Regions from separate parts of the Lactiplantibacillus sp. ME-2 genome, predicted to be linked through region 2. Evidence: predicted binding sites of a transcription regulator. Region 2 holds the regulator's gene; the other holds the start of a gene.

Region 1 (11,109 bases), on a different contig from region 2:
GATCAACAGCTTCATCCGTAATCGTAACCCGATGATGTTCTTCATAGCGTGGCCGTAGTCCATCTAAGATTTCAACGGCTTCGTCTTCCGTCGGTTCATTGACCATGACCGTTGCAAAACGCCGTTCCAACGCAGCGTCAGATTCAATGTACTTTTGATACTCATTTAAAGTGGTTGCCCCAATCGTTTGGAGTTCCCCTCGTGCAAGTGCGGGTTTCAGAATATTAGAGGCATCAATAGCCCCTTCAGCACCACCGGCACCAATCAAGGTATGCAATTCATCGATAAATAAGATCACATGGCCATCGTTGTAAATTTCATCAATCACTTTTTTCAGGCGGTCTTCGAATTCACCACGATACTTTGTCCCAGCGACTAATGATCCCATATCGAGCATCATCAAACGCTTATCTGCCATATCAGTTGGCACATCACCGGCCACAATCTTTTGGGCTAGACCTTCGGCGATTGCAGTCTTCCCAACCCCAGGTTCACCAATCAAGACCGGATTATTCTTCGTCCGCCGTGACAGGATCTGAATGACCCGTTTGACTTCCTTGGAACGACCTACTACCGGGTCCATTTCTTGTTCACTAGCTAATTGGGTCAAATCGCGCGCCAGAGAATCCAAGGTTGGCGTTCCTTCAGTCTTCTTGCCACCGCGATTAGCCGCGTTACCCTTGCGCTTACTCATGGCGTCACTGACACCTAGCTTGCGAAGAACGACTTTACGCGTCTGACCTAGATCTAAGTTTAAATTCATTAAAATTCGCGAGGAAAGGATACTTTCATCAGAGAGCATCGCTAACAACAAATGTTCCGTTCCAATCTTGTTGGCACCGAGCCGTTTTGCTTCATCACCGGCAACGGACAAAATTTCTTTGGCCTTTGGTGAATATGGCAAGTAAGTATCCTTGCCAACATTGCTCAACGTCCCATAGCCAGTGAACCGTTCGATTTCTTCACGAATGTCATCTTCACTAACGGCATATTGTTGTAGCACCTTATTAGCAATTCCATTCTTTTCGATGGCCAATGCTAATAGCAAATGCTCCGTACCAACTGCCTGATGCTTGAAATATTTGGCCTGTTCCTGTGCCAGTACCAGCACACTTTTGGCACTAGGTGTAAATAAGTTATCCATTGCGATTCCTCGCTTTCTTTAGCTTTCGTAACGCAAGTGGTTCAAGATTCCGATAATTATCCGGGCCCGCAGACTGTTTTCTAAGTCCCGGTCCGTTAATCCTAACGTCTCGTGGTCAATCGCCACTAAAATCAATTGCGCTTCTCGACGATTTAAGACGTCGTCCTCGTATAAACTTTGGACGACCGCATAAGCATCTCGTTGTGTGATTGAATCGCCGATCACCTGTATGAGGGCGTCCAACACATCAGCATCATCGACCAAATTAACCTTCTCAATGCGAATATAACCACCACCGCCACGTTTACTTTCAACTAAGTAACCATTTTGGATCGTAAACCGGGTCTTAATCACATAATTAATCTGTGAGGGTACCACGTTGAAAAGGTCGGCAATTTCTGACCGTCGAATTTCAACATGCTCCGAGTCCGCCAAAATACTTTTTAAATACTTTTCAATAATATCCGAGATATTTTGACTTTGCATGTGCTTCACCCTTTTCATTATCTTTGACTAATATTGACTATTATTATACGAGGATAATGGAAAAAAGCAAAGAATTTCACCCAAACCGCGGACTAGCATGTGCTTAACGGTTGTTACAGCATAGCACGCCGAACGTTTGCTTTCAATTGATTCAACCGTTTAGAACCTCATAATGATTAAATTATTAGGTCTCCATATTCATTGAACTACCTATTTAAAATATGTCAAGTTGAGTCACTCCTCATTGCAGGCGACGGGCACTGGTATCACAACGATGAACAGCAGTTCTGAGACTAATTTCTCCGAGCTCATGACTAACAGTGGCTGTTGCCTTGTCAGGATCATGAGTCACAACCACCGTATTCTTCACATGGCTGACTTAGTGAGTAACGTCGCAAAAGTGTCCCTGACCGTTGAAACATCCCTGCTTACAAAAAAGGCCATAAAAAAATCCAGCCAAATGACTGGATTAGTTGGTTTAACCGTAATCGGGAAAACAGGATTTGAACCTGCGACCCCTACGTCCCGAACGTAGTGCTCTACCAAGCTGAGCTACTTCCCGAGAAAATTAAATAAAAAGCCTTAGCACTTAACTAAGACTGTGTTAAACGATCGGGAAAACAGGATTCGAACCTGCGACCCCCTGGTCCCAAACCAGGTGCTCTACCAAGCTGAGCTATTTCCCGATACTAATGCACCCAGTAGGAGTCGAACCTACAACCTTCTGATTCGTAGTCAGACACTCTATCCAATTGCGCTATGGGTGCTTATTTAAAATGCCGAGGACCGGGATCGAACCGGTACGGTTATCACTAACCGCAGGATTTTAAGTCCTGTGCGTCTGCCAATTCCGCCACCCCGGCAAATTAAAAGCGGAAGACGGGATTCGAACCCGCGACCCCCACCATGGCAAGGTGATGTTCTACCACTGAACTACTTCCGCATAATAAAGCTATTAAATTGTAAATGCCGACTAGAGGATTCGAACCTCCGACCTCCTCATTACTAGTGAGATGCTCTGCCAACTGAGCTAAGTCGGCATGTGCGGGTGAAGGGACTCGAACCCCCACGTCGTAAGACACTAGAACCTAAATCTAGCGCGTCTGCCAGTTCCGCCACACCCGCATGATGTTAATCATGCCTTGTTGCCGGTTCAAACAGTTCTTACTGGTATGCCTTGACAACTATTTAACTTTATCATCATGTTGAATACTTGTCAACAACTTTTTTCAAATAAATGGATAAATATACTTTTTACTGGATAAACAAGTTATATTTTTCCGACAAGAAATATTATAGCACGGTAGCCGAAAATAGCAAACCCTATTTTCAAAAAAAGGTGAATAAATTTCAGTAACCCCAGCTTTTTCGCCCTTTTGCGCCTGAAATGTTGTCCCAACATTCTGCCCGTCCCGCAATTATTTAGTCAACTCGGCCGTTATTTCCACTCACATTTTAAAATCGACAGTTCCCTTTAATACTCATTAATTATGCAAAAAAAGCGAACTCGCATCGCTGCGAGTTCGCTAACTTCATCTCAATTAACCTTGTTTTTCAATCTTCGTCTTACCGTGCATATATGGAACTAATACATCTGGAATCGTAACCGTCCCATCTTCATTTTGATAGTTTTCCAAAATAGCTGCAACGGTCCGACCGACAGCTAAGCCACTCCCGTTCAAAGTATGAACGAATTGCAATTTGCCATCGTCATCGCGATATTGAATGTGCGCCCGCCGAGCTTGGAAATCAGTACAATTTGAACAACTCGAGATTTCCCGGTACTTGTCTTGTTCTGGGAACCAAACTTCCAAATCATGTGTCATGGCAGCTGTGAAGCTCATGTCACCAGTCGTTAACGTAATAACGTGATATGGTAACCCAAGTTTCTTTAGCAATGATTCGGCATTGTTGGTCAACTTCTCTAATTCATCCCATGAATCTTCTGGTTTCGTGAACTTAACCATTTCAACTTTATTGAATTGGTGTAAGCGAATCAAGCCTTTCGTATCACGACCAGCACTACCAGCTTCTTCACGGAAGGCTGGTGATAAGGCCGTAAAGTAAACTGGTAATTTTTCAGCTGGAATAACTTCATCACGATAATAGTTGACTAATGGCACCTCGGCCGTTGGAATCAACGTCAAATCTTGCGTCGTAATCCGGAAAGCGTCTTCCTTAAACTTAGGAAATTGGCCGGTACCGTACATAGATTCATCAGTGACCATGTATGGCGGCAAAACTTCCGTATACCCTTCAGCTTCGTGCTGGTCTAAGAAAAAGTTGTAAACGGCGCGTTCCAGTTTAGCACCATCGCCCACGTAGTATAAGAAACGACTACCAGAAACCTTAGCACCGCGTTCAAAGTCTAAGATGCCTAAATCTTCACCGATATCCCAATGTGCTTTCGGCGTAAAGTCAAAATGCCGTGGTGTCCCGATTCGACGTAATTCAACGGCATCTTCTTCTTTCAAGCTAACTGGTACGTCGGGATGGGGCATGTTTGGTAAATGTGCAGCCATATCCTGAACTTGGGCATCGACTGTCCGCCGTTCTTCATCCAACGTCTTCACATCGGCGCTAACCTTTTGCATTTCTGCAATTTCGGCACTAGCGTCTTCCTTGTTCCGCTTCTTCTGTGAAATTTCGCCTGAAACTTGGTTACGCGTCGACTTCAATTGTTCGCTCTTGGCGATCAATTCACGACGCTTTTCATCAGCGGCCAATAAATCATCGATGTCACTCGCAGCAACGCCCCGATGACCAAGCTGTTCTTTTACAAAATCTGGATTTTGACGAATCATTTTAACATCTAACATAACGACGTCTCCTTTTCACTTTTAATCGTAAATAAAAACAGTCTCTCCTCCCAATTGGGACGAAGAGACTGCGATTCGCGGTACCACCCAAGTTCAGGATCATGATTAATCCCACCCTTAAACGGATAACGGCCGTGCCGTGCAGTATTACCTGCCCACATTGTCGCGCCGGAGTTTCGACTACCGATTCACACCACCCACCGGTTCTCTGAACGTCTACTTAAAAACGCGCCGTGTTTAATATTCACTGTCTACTATAAAACATTGATTCTAAAAAGGCAACTAGCCTAAACTAGCCACTTTTTCGTCGATCAACCGAATGACTTCCTTACGCGCATCCGCATCGGCGACAAAGTCCAGCTGATCCCCGTCGATCTGCATCTTCGGGCTATGATCATAATTAGCGTACCAGTCGTCATAGCGTTCATTCAAAGTCTGATAATATTTATATAAATCAGGATCTTGATCAATTTGTTCGTAAGAACGGCCCCGCTTTTGGATTCGTTTGAGCATCGTATCAAAAGAAATATTGATATGAATAAGTAAATCAGGACTCTTTTGATGAGACGCTTCTGGCAATTCCTGCATCATGTTATCTAATAATGAATCATAAATGTCAACTTCGGTATTCGTCGCCCGGCCAAGATCACCATTCAAATGAAATAATAATGAATCTTCAAAAATCGACCGGTCTAAGACGTCCAGATCGTTAGCAAAAGCTGATTTAATACTGTCTAACCGTTTATTTAAAAAATAGATTTGTAATAAGAAGGCGTACTTCTTAGGATCCTTATAAAATAACGGCAAAATGGGATTATCATCAACTGACTCGTAAAACGCTTTAGAACCAAAGTGGTTAGCCACTAACTGCGTTAAACTCGTCTTGCCGGCACCGATTGTTCCTGACATTACAAGCATGGGGCGTCTCTCCTTTTAATCACGTCAAAATTTTGATTATCTCTAAAAGCAACACTACATATTGTACGCACCCACGTCTTAAAATGCAATATCTGGTGAGTCAATTCAGTAAAAAACTTCGCACCAGCCACAACTGCGACGCACTAGTCAGCGATCCCAGCAACTCACTAACACACACTGGGTTACCCAAGCCGGCGCTGGTGGCACATCAGCTTTGAGCGCGGCCTCTGACCAGCATGATCTGTCGTGACCAAATAATACTCAGTTGAGACGAACCCACATTGCTAAACCGAAGACAATTTAAAAGCGCACGCTAGCTAATTCCTAACGTACGCCATAAATGGTATTAATTGGGGCCATCAAGAATACGGCTAGCTTATTACTTGGCCGCCTTTTCTCGAGCCTGCAGCAAACTGACGTACTGTTCGAGAGTCAAATTGTGCTTAGTCATGAATTCCGCACTCGCCTTACCAACGTAACGGAAATGCCAAGATTCATAGTCAATCCCGGTCGACTGCTTACCATCTTTAGTAAAGCGCAACACAAATCCATAGTCCGCCGCGTGATTAATCAACCACTGCTGACCCTTGTTCTTGTCGGATGATGACAATAATTGATTACCATGAGTGCTGTACCAGTGCGTGTTCATGATATCTGCTGCGAGACCAGTTTCATGCTCACTACCACTAGGAACTGCGACATATTCTTTAGTCAGCTTTAAGGCTTCCTTGGCTGATTTTCCTTGATTCTCATAGGTTTGAATCGACTGATCCCAAACCTCTTTTTGATAAGCGACTGAACGATACCCAGACACGATTGTTGCTGGATAGCCGGCTTTTTTTGCCCCCGCTAGAAAGGCTTCCAATGGTTTGACGATAGAACTACGGACTTCAATACCATCCACGCTCGACTTATTAAATGTCATCTCAGCGCGCTTATGCCACTTATTGACGACCACTAAGTCGCTATCGGTCGATTTAACGCCTTTCGGTAAGGCACTAATCAGTCGTTGCCGCTTGGTCTGCGTCTTCGTCGACTTAGCACTCGTAGAACTACTAGTCGCTTTAGACGTCGACTGGCTAGCACCACAGCCAGCCAGGACACCTGCTAATGACACTAATGCTAGACCTCTTAACAAATTTCTCTTTAACATCTCTCTCGCTGCCTTTCTCATTTCAGCTTAGCATAGTCATAGCCGACTAGCCTATTCCTAAGGATAAGTTTGCGAATTTTTAATGATTCCATATTCTCATTCTATCAAATTACCATAGATATCAGATTAGCGCACCCTCAATTTGCCGCTTGCTATCATTACAATCGTGCAAGCCCCCACTCATAACGACCCGCCGTGACCATCTGTTGCGAGCAGTGTTATCAGCATAAATCAGGACACCTAAAAATACGACCGCGCCTTGAGTTGACAGGTCCAACTCTCGCCGTCAAAAAATGCGATTGACCCAGTGTCAACCGCATTTAATCAAACTATCAAAGTGCGTGCTTAATCTTGATGGTGTCGTTTGCGTGTCAAATCAACCTTGTCTAGCGGAATCATCTTAGTATGATAGCGAATCTTATAATAGACATACAAGATGATGAATAACGGGATGCTCATATAGGTCACCCCAATAGCCTGCCAATCAAGCGTTGCAAATGAATGTAAGTCTTGACCAATAATGACCACGACACACAAGATAAAGGCGAACCACGGGCCAAATGGGAACCACTTGGCATGGTACCGCAATTCACTCAATTGATGCCCCTGCTTAACAAACGCGCGACGGAAACGCAGATGCGAAATAGCGATTCCTAGCCAAGCGATAAAACCCGTTAACCCACTGGCCGAAACGAGGAAAATATAAATCCGTTCACCGAATAGACTCGACAAGAACGTGAGTAATCCAATCACCGTCGTTCCTAATAATGCCATGATTGGAATCCCACGACGATTGACCCGACCAAATGTCTTGGGGGCATAACCCTGTAATGACAAAGAATATAACATCCGTGTCGAGGCGTACATCCCCGAATTAGCAGCTGACAATACGGACGTCAAGATCACTGCGTTCATCACACTGGCCGCAGCCGCCAACCCAGCCCGTTTAAAGACTAACGTGAACGGACTGATGGCAATATCGCTCGCTGATGACCCTAGAAGATCTTTCGACGTATAAGGAATAATCGCCGCAATCACGAAAATGGCTAAAATGTAAAATAACAAAATACGCCAGAAAACTTGTTTAATAGCCGCCGGAATACTTTTCTCCGGTGTTGCTGACTCCCCGGCCGTGATCCCAATTAATTCGGTTCCTTGAAACGAAAAACCAGCGACCACGAAGACACTCAAAATCGTTGGAATTCCACCGACAAATGGTGCCTTTTTATAGGTAAAGTTACTGAGGCCAGTGGCATGACCGCCCATGATTCCCACGATCGTCAAGACACCGATAACCAAGAATACGAGCACGGTCACCACTTTAATTAGCGAAAGCCAGTACTCAGTTTCTCCAAACGACCGGACTGACAGCGCGTTGATCGTAAAAATCAAAACGAGCGCAATCAGACTAAAAACCCACCCCGGCACGGATGGCAACCAGAACTGCATGACAATCGCCGCCGTACTAATATCGACCGCTAACGTGATTGCCCAGTTGAACCAGTAATTCCAGCCCATCGCAAACCCAAGTGCCGGGTCAACAAACTTAGTAGCATACGTGGAAAACGAACCTGAAACGGGCAAATAAGTTGCCATTTCGCCCAGACTAGTCATTAAAAAGTAAACCATCACTCCAATACCAACGTAGGCCAGTAATGCTCCCCCTGGCCCAGCCGTTGAAATTGCCGAACCGGACGCGACAAACAGCCCGGTCCCGATACTACCACCTAATGCAATCATGGATAAATGCCGCGTCTGTAAGGAACGACGCACTTCCTGATGTTGTTTTTCTGCCATTGCAGAACCTCCAAAAATCGATTTATATCTAAAAGTGTTCACACCGATTCAGGTTAGCACAATCAAAATAAAAAGCCTCTTTGCCTCACGATAACGTGCGCAAAAAGACTTTAATCAGATTGATTGACATAATTGCTGATTTCATCGTCGATAGCGCCCCGCAACTATTCTAGCTGCGACAGTCCTTGATTTATTCAACCAAGGCCCAACGGATGAATCGGTCACTGATCCATCGATTTCGGCGGTTGCCCCGTTCACTGACCTTCATAAGTGGTGACCCACTTCCAGCCGGCTACTATTGTTAACCGCATCCTCTTCTTTCGATATACTCAACCATTATATCTGACCGACCATCTTTTGACAACCGGTCACTAATGTTAATTTTAATAAAACTGGTCTGGTAACATTGTCTTACCTAACGCCTTGTTATCAGAATAATCAATTGGAATATCCACCACAACTGGACCATCCGTGGCAAAGGCCTGATCAAGCACTTTTTCCAAATCAGCAGGTTGGTTTACCCGCAAGCCAGTCGCACCAAAGCTTTCAGCATACTTCACAAAATCAACTGGGCCAAAGTGGACCGCTGCATCCTCGCCATACTTCATTTCTTCTTGGAATTTAACCATATCGTAGGTGCCATCATTCCAGATCAAATGAACGATATTTTGCTTCAGTCGAACAGCCGTTTCCAGCTCTTGGGCGGAAAATAGGAAACCACCATCACCAGAGACAGATACGATTTGCGTATCTGGACGAACCAAAGCCGCTGCGATTGCCCAAGGTAAGGCCACCCCTAGCGTTTGCATCCCATTACTGAACAACAAGTGCCGTGGTTCATAGCTCCGAAAGTGACGCGCCATCCAGATATAATGACTGCCGACATCGACCGTCACTGTCATGTCATCACTGACCCGTTGTTGTAAGGCTGCAATTACTGACAGCGGATGATTTAACTTGGACTGCTTATCAATATTAGGTACGAAATCACGCGTCTGAAGCCGTTCTTGTAATTCACCCAAGTAAGCTCGCGCACTATCGCTAATATCATAGCCCTTCATGTACGGCAACAAAAAGTCTAACGTCTGGGCAATATCACCGATCAATTCGGTTTCCGGTTGAAAATTATGATCAATTTCAGCGCGCATTGCATCGATAACCACGATACGGGATTTGCCTTCCGCATTCCAGTTGCGGGGTTCATATTCAATCGGGTCATAACCGACCGCAATCACTAAGTCGGACTTCTTTAGTAACATGTCCCCCGGTTGGTTACGGAATAACCCGACCCGACCGAAGAAATGGTTGGCTTCCAAATCACGTGAAATCACGCCGGCCGCTTGGAAAGTCTCGACAACTGGTAGATTAGCAGCAGCCACCAAGTTCCGAATTGCTTTCGTCACTTCTGGTGAAGAAGCCCGCATCCCAACTAGCAAGACCGGCAACTTAGCTGCTTTGATTTTTTGTGCTAATAACGTGGCTTCGACCGGGCTAGCAGGCCCTAACTTAGGTGCTTGGATTGGTGTAATAACAGGTGTGCGTACAATCGAATCAGTGACATCTTGTGGCACACTAACAAAGCTGGCACCCTGCTTAGCAGCTGTGGCTTCTTGGTAGGCGTTTGCGAGCACTTCCGAAATGTTTTCCGGTTCTTGAACTTCCGCACTGTACTTTGTAATCGGCTTAAATAGTGCCGCGTTATTCATACTTTGGTGGGTCAACCGTAACAAGTCAGCACGCTGAACTTGACCAGAAATTGCCAAGACTGGGTCACCTTCAGCAGTTGCCGTTACGAGCCCCGTGGCTAAATTGCTGGCACCGGGGCCAGATGTTGTCATCACTACACCAGGTTTCCCAGTAATCCGACCGATTCCGGCAGCGATAAACGCGGCATTCTGTTCATGCCGCGTCACGATCAACCGCGGACTTTTCGGGTTGACTGGGTGCTCCAAGCGCTCAAAGACCCGATCGATCTTAGCGCCTGGAATCCCGAATACGTACTTAACGTCGTGGTTTACAAGGCTGTCGACGATCGCATCGGCCCCGTAATATTTCTTATCTGGCATGTTGTTCCCCTCTATCTTGTGAAATTCATTGTTAGAATACCATAAAAAACGCTTTAATAACAGCATTTTCAGCCTTGTGAAATAAAGTGTATCATTTTGAAAATGATCCCCGATTGGCAAAAGCGCGTCAATATTGGTTTACCAAGCGAAACCGCTCCCAATTTTTATCGAGTTTGTACGACGTCTCACTTATGTGCCCGCATCCGACTAAGCAGCGCATTTAATTGGGCCATTTTATCATCTGAATAATTCGTCCAATCCAACACTGGGATTTGAGTAACAACTAATAATTCCTTGATCAATGTCGCCAGTTTTTGCTGGTCTAAAAAATCTAACCATAATTGATCCGCTCGCGAAAAAATCCCGTTGACCACTTTCGTCCCTTCGTGAGCGACCGGTTCAACGTCCTTAAATACTCGGTCAAAATAACCATAATTCGGAAAGGTCTGCAACGTCCCCTCGATGGCCGCGACCACATCTGTAATTGAAATATCCTCAGGTGAGCGTGCCAAGTGGACACCCCCGTTATTTCCACTGGTAGACGTGACCAGTCCTGCCACTACTAATTTACGAATAATCTTACGAATATACGAAGCGGAACCACCAATTCGCTCGTGCAAGACATCCGCAGTCAACGGAATCTCCGGTTGCTGTGTAGCCAACAATACCAACACGCAGGCGGCCTGTTCAAACGATTTTGCGAGTTGCATTAACTCACCTCCTAAA
Region 2 (11,109 bases):
GGCGGTTTACCAATGTACGGGTGTTTGTCACCAGTTCTTGGAGCGATTTAATGGTCAACGTGGCATTGTTGATTACGATCATTTTAGGATTGGCTTCAACACTATCCGGTCCTTTACATCCGGCGTTTGACTACCGGACAACACTCTCAGTGTGGGCGCGCTCATTGTTCTATCTCCAACCAAAGTGGTGGTTGATGGCTACAGTGCCGTGGATTTACAAGACGCATGTTATTTGCGGCTTAGCAATTTTCGGCTTTTTCCCATACACGCGGCTGATTCACGCGATTGCAATTCCTTACCAGTACTTCTATCGGCGTTACATCGTTTATCGGCGGCGGCCACGAGTTTAGTGAATCGTTGCGAACTTTAAGCAAAAATGGTTTTTACGGCACGGATGGGTGCGGTAAAGGCCATTTTTTAGTTGCGCCGATTTGTCCTGGTCAAGCTGCGGGTTGACTGTCGAAATCTTAGGCATGATCAGTGGTAATTTAGAACGTACAGATACAACTCCAAGGGGATATGTGCCAATTCGTTTTGGGGTGTTTCCCTAATAGGATTTGCAGTGGTGGGGTGCTATGCTGAATTTAATGAAGTGAATGGTGAAAGGAGTTTCGTCATGGCTAAGTTTAACTTTACGCTGAACGCTGCGCGGATGGACGCGAGTGGGCACTATGATTTTCAAAATGTGTTTGAATTTCCAGATTTTATTGAAATGCGGCCAACTTTGCGAGCAGCGGTACGCACGGTGGCTCGGGAGGCTTTTGATCAGCTCGTATTGCCGGTGAAGGTGGAACGGATGACGACGTCGCTGGAGGAACAATTAGAGCGTGAGACGCGCAAATATGAGCGGCAAGTCGGTGTTTATGACAATCAAAAGAGTGAGCGCAATCAGCTGGTACGGTTATTCACGCAGGTCTTACAGGTCATCAGCCGAACTGACGAAATCACTGAAGAACTTGAAGACATTATCTATGCCGTCAATCAAACTCGTCTGAGTCTGATTGGGCTACCAGCACTTGAAGGTACTGGCGAACTATACGATGCCGACCGCGATCGTGAACTGATTGCGGGGACGTACTATTATTTTGTGACCCGTCTGTTAGTACGGCCATATTTACGCGATATACAGGGTGACTTGGTTCCAGAGAACGTCACGGCGGCGGGCCGCCACTTAGTCGTCCGGATGACCACGTATGCTTACCGCGATTGGGACGCGTACCTGGTCCATGAATACGATGAACAACATCTGATCAAAAACGAGAAGGGGCTGACGAATACAGCGTATTATGACAAGCTGGAAGCGGTCGAATTAAAGTATGCTGATCATATTTATGCCGAGGTGTTGGCCGACACTTATCAGGAGTTTGTGAAGGTGTTAGTCCCCGATCAGCTAGAACGTTTTGAAATCATGTCGAGTGACTTGCGGCCGTTATTAGCTAAAAATCCGGGGTTGCGCATTCGATTGGCCGCCATTGTCAATCGGCATTTTAAGTTGGACCAGGATGGCTATGAGCACGTGATGGACGCGCCCCTGCAAGAAATCAAACAAAAATACCAATTTTATCGTGAAAACTTTAGTTGAGGAGGCAGTTGCTGATGACTGTAGATGCACAGTTAGGTACCGAGGCGTTTGAAAAAGTGATCTTTATGCTCGACGTCGTCCCGACCAAAGACAATATCCAGGAATTTGCCATGCAAGGTAACTTATACCCAGAACCAATCGATGAGACCGCGTGGGCGTTGCCAGGCTACCTGTCAGATGACTACAATATCTTCTTAGTCTTAGCTCCGAACGTCTTGAATCATTGGACCGTGACGTGCGCGCAAGTGACCATTGAAAACGGGTACGACATCACTGAGATGAGCAACGTTGTCCCGACCGGCACTGGCATGAATGCGGTGGCCCATGCCAGTAAGGCGGGGGCCATCGAACTATTGGCCTATTTTAAGACCTTGGAAGCCAATGGACTAGGACACTTTGATGATGAAGTCTGGCAGTATGTGTAGCGCGAAGGTTGGCAAAAAATTGTAAATTGTGATAGCAAAATAGCGTAGTTGTTCGGTAGTCGTAATGGGCTGATTATTGAACAACTATTTTTTGATATATTTAATAAACAAATAAAAATCGTTGGTAATCAAATATTGATTATCGTTTATCGATATGATATCTTAATGGTAAGAATACGGGGGTGTAAATTATGTCAAGAATGATGAAGATGGGAACGGGAACGTTGAGGGTGATTTTGTGGTTTGCATCAATATTAATTTGGTTTAGCATTTTTGTCCCGATTGAATATCTCGTTAATTATTTTTCGGGCGAAACGACAAATTATATTTTACACAGTGATGACTTTATGATGCCGATTAAGACTCATGTTGCGAGTACGAACGCGATTGCTAGTTTTCCGTCAGGACTTTATACGACGTTAATGATTATTGGTTATATTCTGATGCTAGTTGGCGTATTTATAACTATTCAGGCAGTTTCAGCGATTGTCAGGCATATTCAGAAACAAGACTATTTTTCAACTGAAAATAGTCAACAGATGAATCGAATCGTAAAAGGTCAGATATGGATACTGGGCTCGTCGTTGTTAATGGCTTGTGCAAACCAATTGACGGTTAGTTGGCTATATCGGATTAGTCAATTTGGCCTTGGATGGGACAACTTGCTGAGCGCTTTTGTTGACCTAATTATCTTTGCCTTAATTGCTATGATTTACACTCGCGCCGTTAACATGAAGACTGAGAGTGATTTAACTATTTAAGAGGGAGGGTTGTCGTAATGATCAGGATTACCTTGAATGTCGTCATGGCACAACGTAACATGACGACCAGTGAATTAGCTAAACGAGTCGGCATTACGCCAACCAATATTTCAATTTTAAAGACTGGCAAGGCCAAGGCGATTCGATTCAGTACATTAGAAAAGATTTGTGCCGTCCTGGATTGTCAGCCGGGTGACATTATTAGTTACGTTGCTGATAAGTAGTGGTTGTCAGACATAAGAAATTCTTATCAAATTCACAGGCACAAACTATTTTACCTTCTTTGACTAATTTGATAGACTTAAGTTAAGAAAGTTGAGGTGACTGATTGAGATGGCTAGTCATAGGCAAATGATTGACAAACTAGTGTGGTGTTGTTACTAGCGCAGTCTGCGTTAGTAACGATGCACAAACTCAATTTTTAATCTTAACTCGGAAAAAGTAACGAGTAGTCAATTTTTAGGTGAAAGAGGGATTTTATGAACAATTTTCAAAATGACCCACAACCACGGACCATCAACACACAAGTTGGCCTCCGTAGTTTCCTAACTAAAATGTATGGGTTTATGACAATCGCCGTGTTAGTTTCGGCCTTTACCGTTTACTTAGCGATGACCACGTTCCAAGCACAAATTAATGCCGCCTTTTCACAACACCCATTCATCTTCTTGATGATCTTCATTGTCAGCATGTTTGTGATGATTGGTGGGATTCAAGTCAACGCGACACGCAATCCAGCGATGAGCTTCACCTTACTGATGCTCTTTGCCATCATCTTTGGGGTTGAAATGTCAGTGACCTTGTCCTTATACACGGGTGCCGTTATCACCGGTGCGTTCGTTGCAGCTGGAGCTGTATTTGCGACCATGGCGGTGATTGGGACGACGACTAAGCGTGATATTTCACGTATTGGGACGCACTTGATTGCAGCCTTGATCGGGTTGTTTGTCGCTTCACTGGTCAATATGTTCTTACAAAGTGCCATGATTAGTTACATCTTTTCATACATTGGTGTATTGATCTTCGCCGGCTTATCCATGTGGGACGCTAACCGGATGCGCAACATGTATTTGCAATATGGTGACCAGGTTTCATCGACTGGTTTGGCCGTTACTGGGGCCTTACAATTATACTTGGACTTCGTTAACTTGTTCCTCTACTTCGTCCAAATCTTCGGTGGCTCAAGCCGCGACTAATCATTAAGATAATTATTAAGGATTATGACCAAGATGTCATAATCCTTTTAATTTACCGAAAATGGGTTATTTCACGGGTTTTCGGTGGACCGAACTCCCGTTTTACTTAATTGTTTGGTACAATTATAAGGGTAAATAATTAGTCGTTCAGCCTGTACTGACAGGCGCTGCGAATCAGACCGCCAATCGAGTGGTATTAATGGTCTGAGTGACGGATTTTCATAAAAATGATGATTTAAATTAAGAGATGGGGAGCAAACTAATGGCAAAAAAATTATTACTGATTGATGGTAACAGTGTGGCATTTCGGGCGTTCTTTGCGTTGCATAGTCAACTGGAACGGTTCGTAAATCCAGACGGCCTGCATACCAACGCCATTTATGGCTTCAATACAATGCTTGACCACATGATCAAGGCAGTCGAACCCACGGATATGTTAGTGGCTTTTGATGCGGGTAAGACCACGTTTCGAACAGCCATGTACGATAATTACAAGGGCGGCCGGGCTAAGACGCCTAGTGAGTTTTCTGAACAAATGCCGTATATCAAACAGCTATTAGACGCGTATGGTATCAAACATTATGAATTAAAAGACTACGAAGCCGATGACATTATTGGCACACTGGCCGGTCAAGCGGATCAAACCGGCTACACCACGACGGTCGTCACTGGTGACCGTGATTTGACGCAGTTGACGACCGAGCATACCACGGTGGCCGTGACCGTTAAAGGTGTTTCTGAAGTGGAACACTATACGCCGGCGCACGTTGAAGAAAAGCTGGGCATCACACCGGCACAAATTATTGACATGAAGGGGTTGACAGGTGATACCTCGGATAACTATCCGGGTGTCACCAAGGTTGGTGAGAAGACCGCCCTTAAATTACTCAAACAGTATGGTACGATGGAAGGCATTTATGAAAACATCGATGCCATGAAGCAGAGCAAGATGAAGGAACATCTGATTGAGGATCGCGAACAAGCGGCGCAGGCTAAGGTGCTAGCAACAATCAAGCGGGATGCGCCGATTGATGTTCAATTGGCTGATTTATCCTATGATGGCCCGGATCTTGACCAGCTGGCCGCGTTTTATCAGAAGATGGACTTTCAATCATTTTTGAAGAAATTACACCTACAGTCGGACGAACCAGCAACGCCCGTTGATTATACCGTCTTGACGAAAGCTAACCTGACGGAATTGCAACAATTTACCGATCACGTGGACTTTTATTTGGAGATGCCAACGCCGAACTACCACACGTCGGCCTTTGCTGGCTTTGCCATCGGAGCGGATGATCACTGGTACATCAGTCGGGATGTGGAATTATTAATGCAACCGACTGTGGCTGATCTCTTGAGTAGCACAACGATTACCAAGGACGTTTTTGATATGAAACGCACGACGGTCGGGCTTAATCGTTTGGGTATTCAGCTAGGTAAAGTCGATTTTGATCTTTTACTCGTTTCATACTTATTAGATACAAATGATAACAGTAACGATTTGGGAAGTTTAGCTGAGCAACACGGGTACACTGACTTACCGAGTGACGAGACCGTTTATGGTAAGGGCGTTAAGCGTGCCATTCCTGAAGATGATGACGTCTTCTTTAGTCATCTCGCCCGGAAATTGGCCGCAATCGCTAGTTTGAAGCCACAGTTATTAAAGGAATTGGCAGCCAATGAGCAGGATCAACTTTACGATGATATCGAAAAACCGATGGCTAATGTCTTAGCTCAGATGGAAATCGCCGGCATTACGGTCGACAGCAGTCGACTTAAAGCCATGGGCAGTCAGTTTACAGAACGGTTGAGTGAAATTGAACAGACGATTTATCAAGAAGTCGGTGAAGAGTTCAATATTAATTCACCTAAGCAACTAGGTCACATCTTGTTTGAAGAAATGAAATTACCCGTAATCAAGAAGACCAAGACAGGGTATTCTACCGCCGTAGACGTTCTAGAAAAGTTAGCACCGGAAGCACCAATCGTCGCTAATATTTTACAATATCGGCAGATCTCGAAGATTCAATCGACCTACGTTGTCGGTTTGTTAGATGCCATTCATTCTGCTGATCAAAAGGTGCATACGCGCTACTTGCAAACGTTGACCCAAACCGGCCGGTTGTCGTCCGTTGATCCAAACTTACAAAACATTCCGGTGCGCTTGGAAGAAGGGCGTAAGATTCGACAAGCCTTTGTTCCTAGTCATGAAGGTTGGCAGATTTTCTCGTCTGATTATTCGCAAATCGAATTACGGGTTCTCGCGCATATTACTGATGATGAAAATATGCAGGCCGCTTTTAAAGCGGGTGATGATATTCATGCCGCAACGGCCATGCGAATCTTTCATTTGAACTCAGCTGAAGAGGTGACGCCAAATATTCGACGGCAAGCCAAGGCGGTTAACTTTGGAATCGTCTATGGAATTAGTGATTACGGCTTGTCACAAAATATCGGCATTACGCGTAAACAGGCTCGCAGCTTTATTGACGCTTACTTCAAAGAATATCCGGGTGTCAAAAAGTATATGGATGAAATTGTCCAAACGGCGAAAAAACAAGGTTATGTGGAAACCATTTCACATCGACGCCGGTACTTGCCAGATATTAATTCCAAGAGCTTCAACCAACGCTCATTCGCTGAACGGACAGCCATGAATACCCCCATCCAAGGGAGTGCGGCTGATATTATCAAGATTGCGATGATTAAGATGCAAGATAAGTTACAGGCTGCGGGTTTGAAAGCAACCATGCTGTTACAAGTTCATGATGAATTGATTTTTGAAGCGCCAAAAGAAGAAATTCCAGTTTTAGAAAAATTAGTGCCAAGCGTGATGGATTCCGCCGTACAGTTAGCCGTACCGTTAAAGGTTGAGAGCCACTACGGTGATACTTGGTACGATGCAAAATAGGGGGAACCACCATGCCTGAATTACCTGAAGTTGAAACTGTTCGTCGCGGCTTAAATCGTCTGGTTAGCGGGGCAACGATTGCTAGTATCGAGGTTTTTTGGCCGAAAATTATTAATAATGATGTCGATAGTTTCAAACAGCGTTTAGCCAACCAAACGATCCAGACCATTGATCGGCGGGGGAAGTATTTATTGTTTCGCTTTAGCAATGGTCTGACGATGGTGTCGCATTTGCGGATGGAAGGCAAGTATAATGTTGTACCGCGTGGTGAAGATCAAGGTAAACACACGCACGTGATCTTCCATCTGACCGATGATCGTGATTTGCTGTACAACGATACGCGTAAGTTCGGGCGAATGACGCTCGTGCCGACCGGTGAAGAAAACACGGTGGCGGGATTGCGGACAATTGGCCCGGAACCCGTTGCTGAACAGTTAACACTGGCTTATATGACGGCCACTTTTGGCAAGTCGAAAAAGATGATCAAGCCACTATTATTGGATCAAAGTAAGATTGCGGGTATTGGGAACATTTATGCGGACGAAACGCTATGGATGAGTAAGATTCATCCAATGCGGCCTGCTAATTCACTAACTACTGATGAGATTGCAACATTGCGCCAAAACATTATTGATGAAATGGCGATGGCAATTAAAGGTCACGGCACCACTGTTCATTCATTTTCAACGGCATTTGGTGAGGCCGGTCAGTTTCAAAATCACTTACACGTCTATGGTCGTGAAGGGGAACCTTGCGAACGGTGTGGCACGATTATTGAGAAAATCAAAGTGGCACAGCGAGGGACCCATTTTTGCCCGTTAGAACAACGGTTGTAGGTGATCAAGATGACAAAGTTGATTGGATTGACTGGTGGCATTGCCACTGGTAAGTCGACTGTTTCTAAGCTGCTGGCAACTAAGCTACCAATCGTTGATGCGGATAAAATTGCGTGGCAGGTTGAAGGGCCAGGCCAACCGACGACCCAAAAGATTGTGGCGCACTTTGGTCAGCAAGCAGTGCTGGCAGACGGGCGGCTGAATCGGCCATGGCTTGGCCAGTTGGTTTTTAACGATGCTCAAGCTTTACAAGCCTTAACCGCAATTACACGGTTACCGATTCAGTACGCGATGTTCGAAGCGATTGTCGCGGCGAACCAGCAACAGCCCGACGCAATTATTTTAGATGTGCCGTTGTTATTTGAAAGTGGCTGGCAACATGTTTGTGATCAAGTGTTGGTTGTGACGGCATCACCCGCCGTAGTATTGCAGCGGTTGATGGCGCGTAACCACTTATCGCAACAGGCGGCTCAGGCACGAATTGACAGCCAAATGCCACTTGCACAGAAGGTCGCAAGGGCTGACGTTGTCATTGATAACGGGGCCAACATTGATAAAACTAAAGCAGCCGTGTTAAAATGGCTGAAAACTATTACTAAATAAAGAAAAACTGATTGTTAGTTGTTACAAGGGGTGAGAAGTCTATGCAATGTCCACATTGTCATCATAATGGCTCCCGCGTGGTTGACAGTCGACCAACTGATGATGGTCGCGTGATTCGACGGCGCCGGGAATGCGAAAACTGTGGGTTCCGGTTCACAACATTTGAACGGGTCGAAGCCACGCCATTATTAGTCATTAAGAAAAATGGTGCCCGCGAAGAATTCAATCGTGAAAAAGTCTTGCGCGGAATTATTCGCTCGGCCGAGAAACGACCCGTTAGCATGGAAACCATGACGGGCGTCGTTGATGATGTTGAAAATAAGGTCCGGTCACTGGGCGAAAATGAAATTTCAAGCCAAGTTATCGGCGAGTATGTCATGGAGCAATTGGCAGATATTGACGAAATTTCGTACATTCGTTTTGCCAGTGTTTACCGGCAATTCAAGGATATGCACGTCTTCTTGAATGAACTCCAAGATATGATGGAGCGTGATAAGGTCAAACTGGCAAAACCGTCAGCGAAGACGACCCACGCACCTAAACGAAAAAAAGATTAGTGAAAAAGAATGGTGAACAACATGCCAAATGATGAACCCTTAACACCCAAAACTGGGTTAGTGGTCCCGCAAGCACCAGCGCTCAGTGCGGCGCAACAAGCTGTATTGGCGGAATTATACTTGCCACTGATGGGGCCATTGGCATATAGCTTGTACGCGGCGTTACGTAGCTTACAGAGTAGCGAGAATGAGCTGAGCAATCGACGCAGTCACGCGGAACTGCTGGGCATCCTAAATGTGGACTTGCCGACGGTGTTAGCGGCTCGGCGTAAACTTGAAGCAACTGGCTTGTTGCGCAGCTATTATCAACAAGATGAATTGGGTGCCATGTACATTTATCAATTACAAGCACCATTACTGGCGTTACAATTCTTTGCGGATGATCTATTGAGTGTCCTATTGTTAGATACGGTCGGTGAGTTACGTTATCAACAACTTGCTGGCGATTTTGCAGCACAGCCGATTGACTTGACGGCTGCCAAAGACGTGACGGCAAATATCTTAGATGTGTTTCACGTTGATAGTCAAAAAGTTACGACGCCACCTCTTTCAGTGCAAAAGGTGCGCGCCCAATTGGCGGCCAATGAACCGGCCGAGGATCACTCGCCCGTGCTCAGTGACGATGACTTTGACTGGCAACTGTTGGGGCAAATTTTAAAGCAGAACTATGTTGATCTCAAACAGGTTGCGAGTTCACGGCAACTGATCATTACGGAAAGTCGGGTCTACGGCATCAGTGAGATTGAGATGGCTAAGTTAATCAGTGAAGTGGCTAGTTTAACAACGGGTCAGTTTGATGAAAATCAATTGAAATTATTGATTGCGCGGCGCTATGAACGGCCCGCAGTTTCGAGTCAGCAGGTCGCTACGGAAGCAACGGTTGCAACGACGACCACTAAGGATAACAAGGCTTCAGCACAGCTCTCAACGGCTGAGCAGCAACTCGTGACGTATGCTAAGCAGACAGCGCCGTATGACTTTTTATCAGCTTTGAAGCAGGAGAAACATGGTTTTGTGACGAGCGGTGAGAACCGACTAGTTCATGATTTAATTGGTCGGGGGGTATTACCCAATGCCGTCATCAACATGGTGATCTACTACTTATTGCAAAATCGGGAGTTAGCTGCCCTTAATCGTAATTTGCTAGAAACAGTCGCCAATGATTGGCAACAACACGGCATTACGACGCCGGAAGCGGCTTTGATGTATTTGAAGCAACGTAAACAGCCGAAATCAACACCAACACGGCGCAAGAACAATCGACCGACGCGTAAGGAGATTATGCCAAAGTGGGCCCAACAACAGCAACAGACTGAGAGTGGTAAGCAACCAGCTCAGACCGGTAAACAAATTACTGCTGCCCAACGCAAACAGCTTGCTGATCGACTAGCAAAGCTTGAGACAAATTCGGAAAAGGAGGACTAAAACATGGAGAATATCTCAGAAACACTCCGGACGTTAATGAATCGGAAAAACTTGAATCATCGGTATGAGGCGTTAATGACAGCTGTGTACCAAGATCCAGATGTTCGCCAGTTTTTAGCTGCTCATCAAAACGAATTATCTTCGGATGCGCTAGAACGTTCAGCGGCTAAATTATATGAATTTTGTGAAGAGAAACGTAAAATTGCGCGGCACGAGCCAACTCAAGCACCTGGGTATCAGCCGACATTAGTGATGAGTAATCACTTGATTGACATTGCTTATCAGCCAACACCACAAATGCAAGAACAGCAAGCTGCTCACGCATTGCAACAGCGGGTTCGATCAATCAGCATGCCGAAAAATATTCAGACGGCGGACTTAAAGACGTATGATCAAGATGGTGACCGGGCGACAGCATTAATGGCAGCACTTGATTTTATTGATGCCTATACACAAGCGCCCAAGCGTTTTCACCGGGGCTTATATCTCTACGGCTCATTTGGTGTCGGTAAAACTTATTTACTCGGTGGGATGGCGAACGCGTTGGCAGCTAAGGGTTTCAATACGACCTTGATTCATTTTCCGAGTTTTGCGGTCGAGATGAAGCGCTCAATTAGTAACAATACGTCGGCGGATAAGGTCGATGCGATTAAACGGGCACCGATTCTCATGATTGATGATATCGGTGCGGATGCTTCGTCGACTTGGATTCGGGACGATGTGCTCGGGGTTATTCTGGAGTATCGAATGCAGGAGGAACTGCCAACTTGTTTCTCGTCTAATTTTTCGATGCAAGAATTGCAAGATGGTTAT

The links. Region 2 encodes NrdR, which represses ribonucleotide reductase genes. Its sites were predicted from a motif close to ACACNATATATNGTGT; they were not measured.
Region 1: a site for NrdR is predicted at 5,419-5,434, ahead of MMY95_RS03725 (deoxynucleoside kinase). Genes of this name have one in related genera too.

Annotation. Positions count from the first base shown of each region.
Region 1 covers NZ_JAKZEQ010000006.1:94,413-105,521, forward strand. Annotated here, with positions in the region: gene MMY95_RS03675 (ATP-dependent Clp protease ATP-binding subunit) at 1-1,144, opposite strand, end outside; gene MMY95_RS03680 (CtsR family transcriptional regulator) at 1,163-1,630, opposite strand; tRNA gene MMY95_RS03685 (tRNA-Pro) at 2,119-2,192, opposite strand; tRNA gene MMY95_RS03690 (tRNA-Pro) at 2,243-2,316, opposite strand; tRNA gene MMY95_RS03695 (tRNA-Arg) at 2,324-2,397, opposite strand; tRNA gene MMY95_RS03700 (tRNA-Leu) at 2,408-2,493, opposite strand; tRNA gene MMY95_RS03705 (tRNA-Gly) at 2,502-2,573, opposite strand; tRNA gene MMY95_RS03710 (tRNA-Thr) at 2,598-2,670, opposite strand; tRNA gene MMY95_RS03715 (tRNA-Leu) at 2,674-2,755, opposite strand; gene serS (serine--tRNA ligase) at 3,172-4,449, opposite strand; gene MMY95_RS03725 (deoxynucleoside kinase) at 4,732-5,367, opposite strand; gene MMY95_RS03730 (M15 family metallopeptidase) at 5,747-6,520, opposite strand; gene MMY95_RS03735 (amino acid permease) at 6,866-8,317, opposite strand; lysine riboswitch at 8,461-8,642, opposite strand; gene alsS (acetolactate synthase AlsS) at 8,701-10,383, opposite strand; gene MMY95_RS03745 (Rrf2 family transcriptional regulator) at 10,569-11,093, opposite strand; gene MMY95_RS03750 (GNAT family N-acetyltransferase) at 11,105-11,109, opposite strand, start outside.
Region 2 covers NZ_JAKZEQ010000007.1:61,132-72,240, reverse strand. Annotated here, with positions in the region: gene narI (respiratory nitrate reductase subunit gamma) at 1-350, shown strand, start outside; gene MMY95_RS04125 (hypothetical protein) at 617-1,582, shown strand; gene MMY95_RS04120 (hypothetical protein) at 1,597-2,007, shown strand; gene MMY95_RS04115 (DUF2975 domain-containing protein) at 2,199-2,768, shown strand; gene MMY95_RS04110 (helix-turn-helix transcriptional regulator) at 2,786-2,992, shown strand; gene MMY95_RS04105 (Bax inhibitor-1/YccA family protein) at 3,248-3,964, shown strand; gene polA (DNA polymerase I) at 4,227-6,875, shown strand; gene mutM (bifunctional DNA-formamidopyrimidine glycosylase/DNA-(apurinic or apyrimidinic site) lyase) at 6,887-7,711, shown strand; gene coaE (dephospho-CoA kinase) at 7,721-8,314, shown strand; gene nrdR (transcriptional regulator NrdR) at 8,356-8,871, shown strand; gene MMY95_RS04080 (DnaD domain protein) at 8,893-10,296, shown strand; gene dnaI (primosomal protein DnaI) at 10,300-11,109, shown strand, end outside.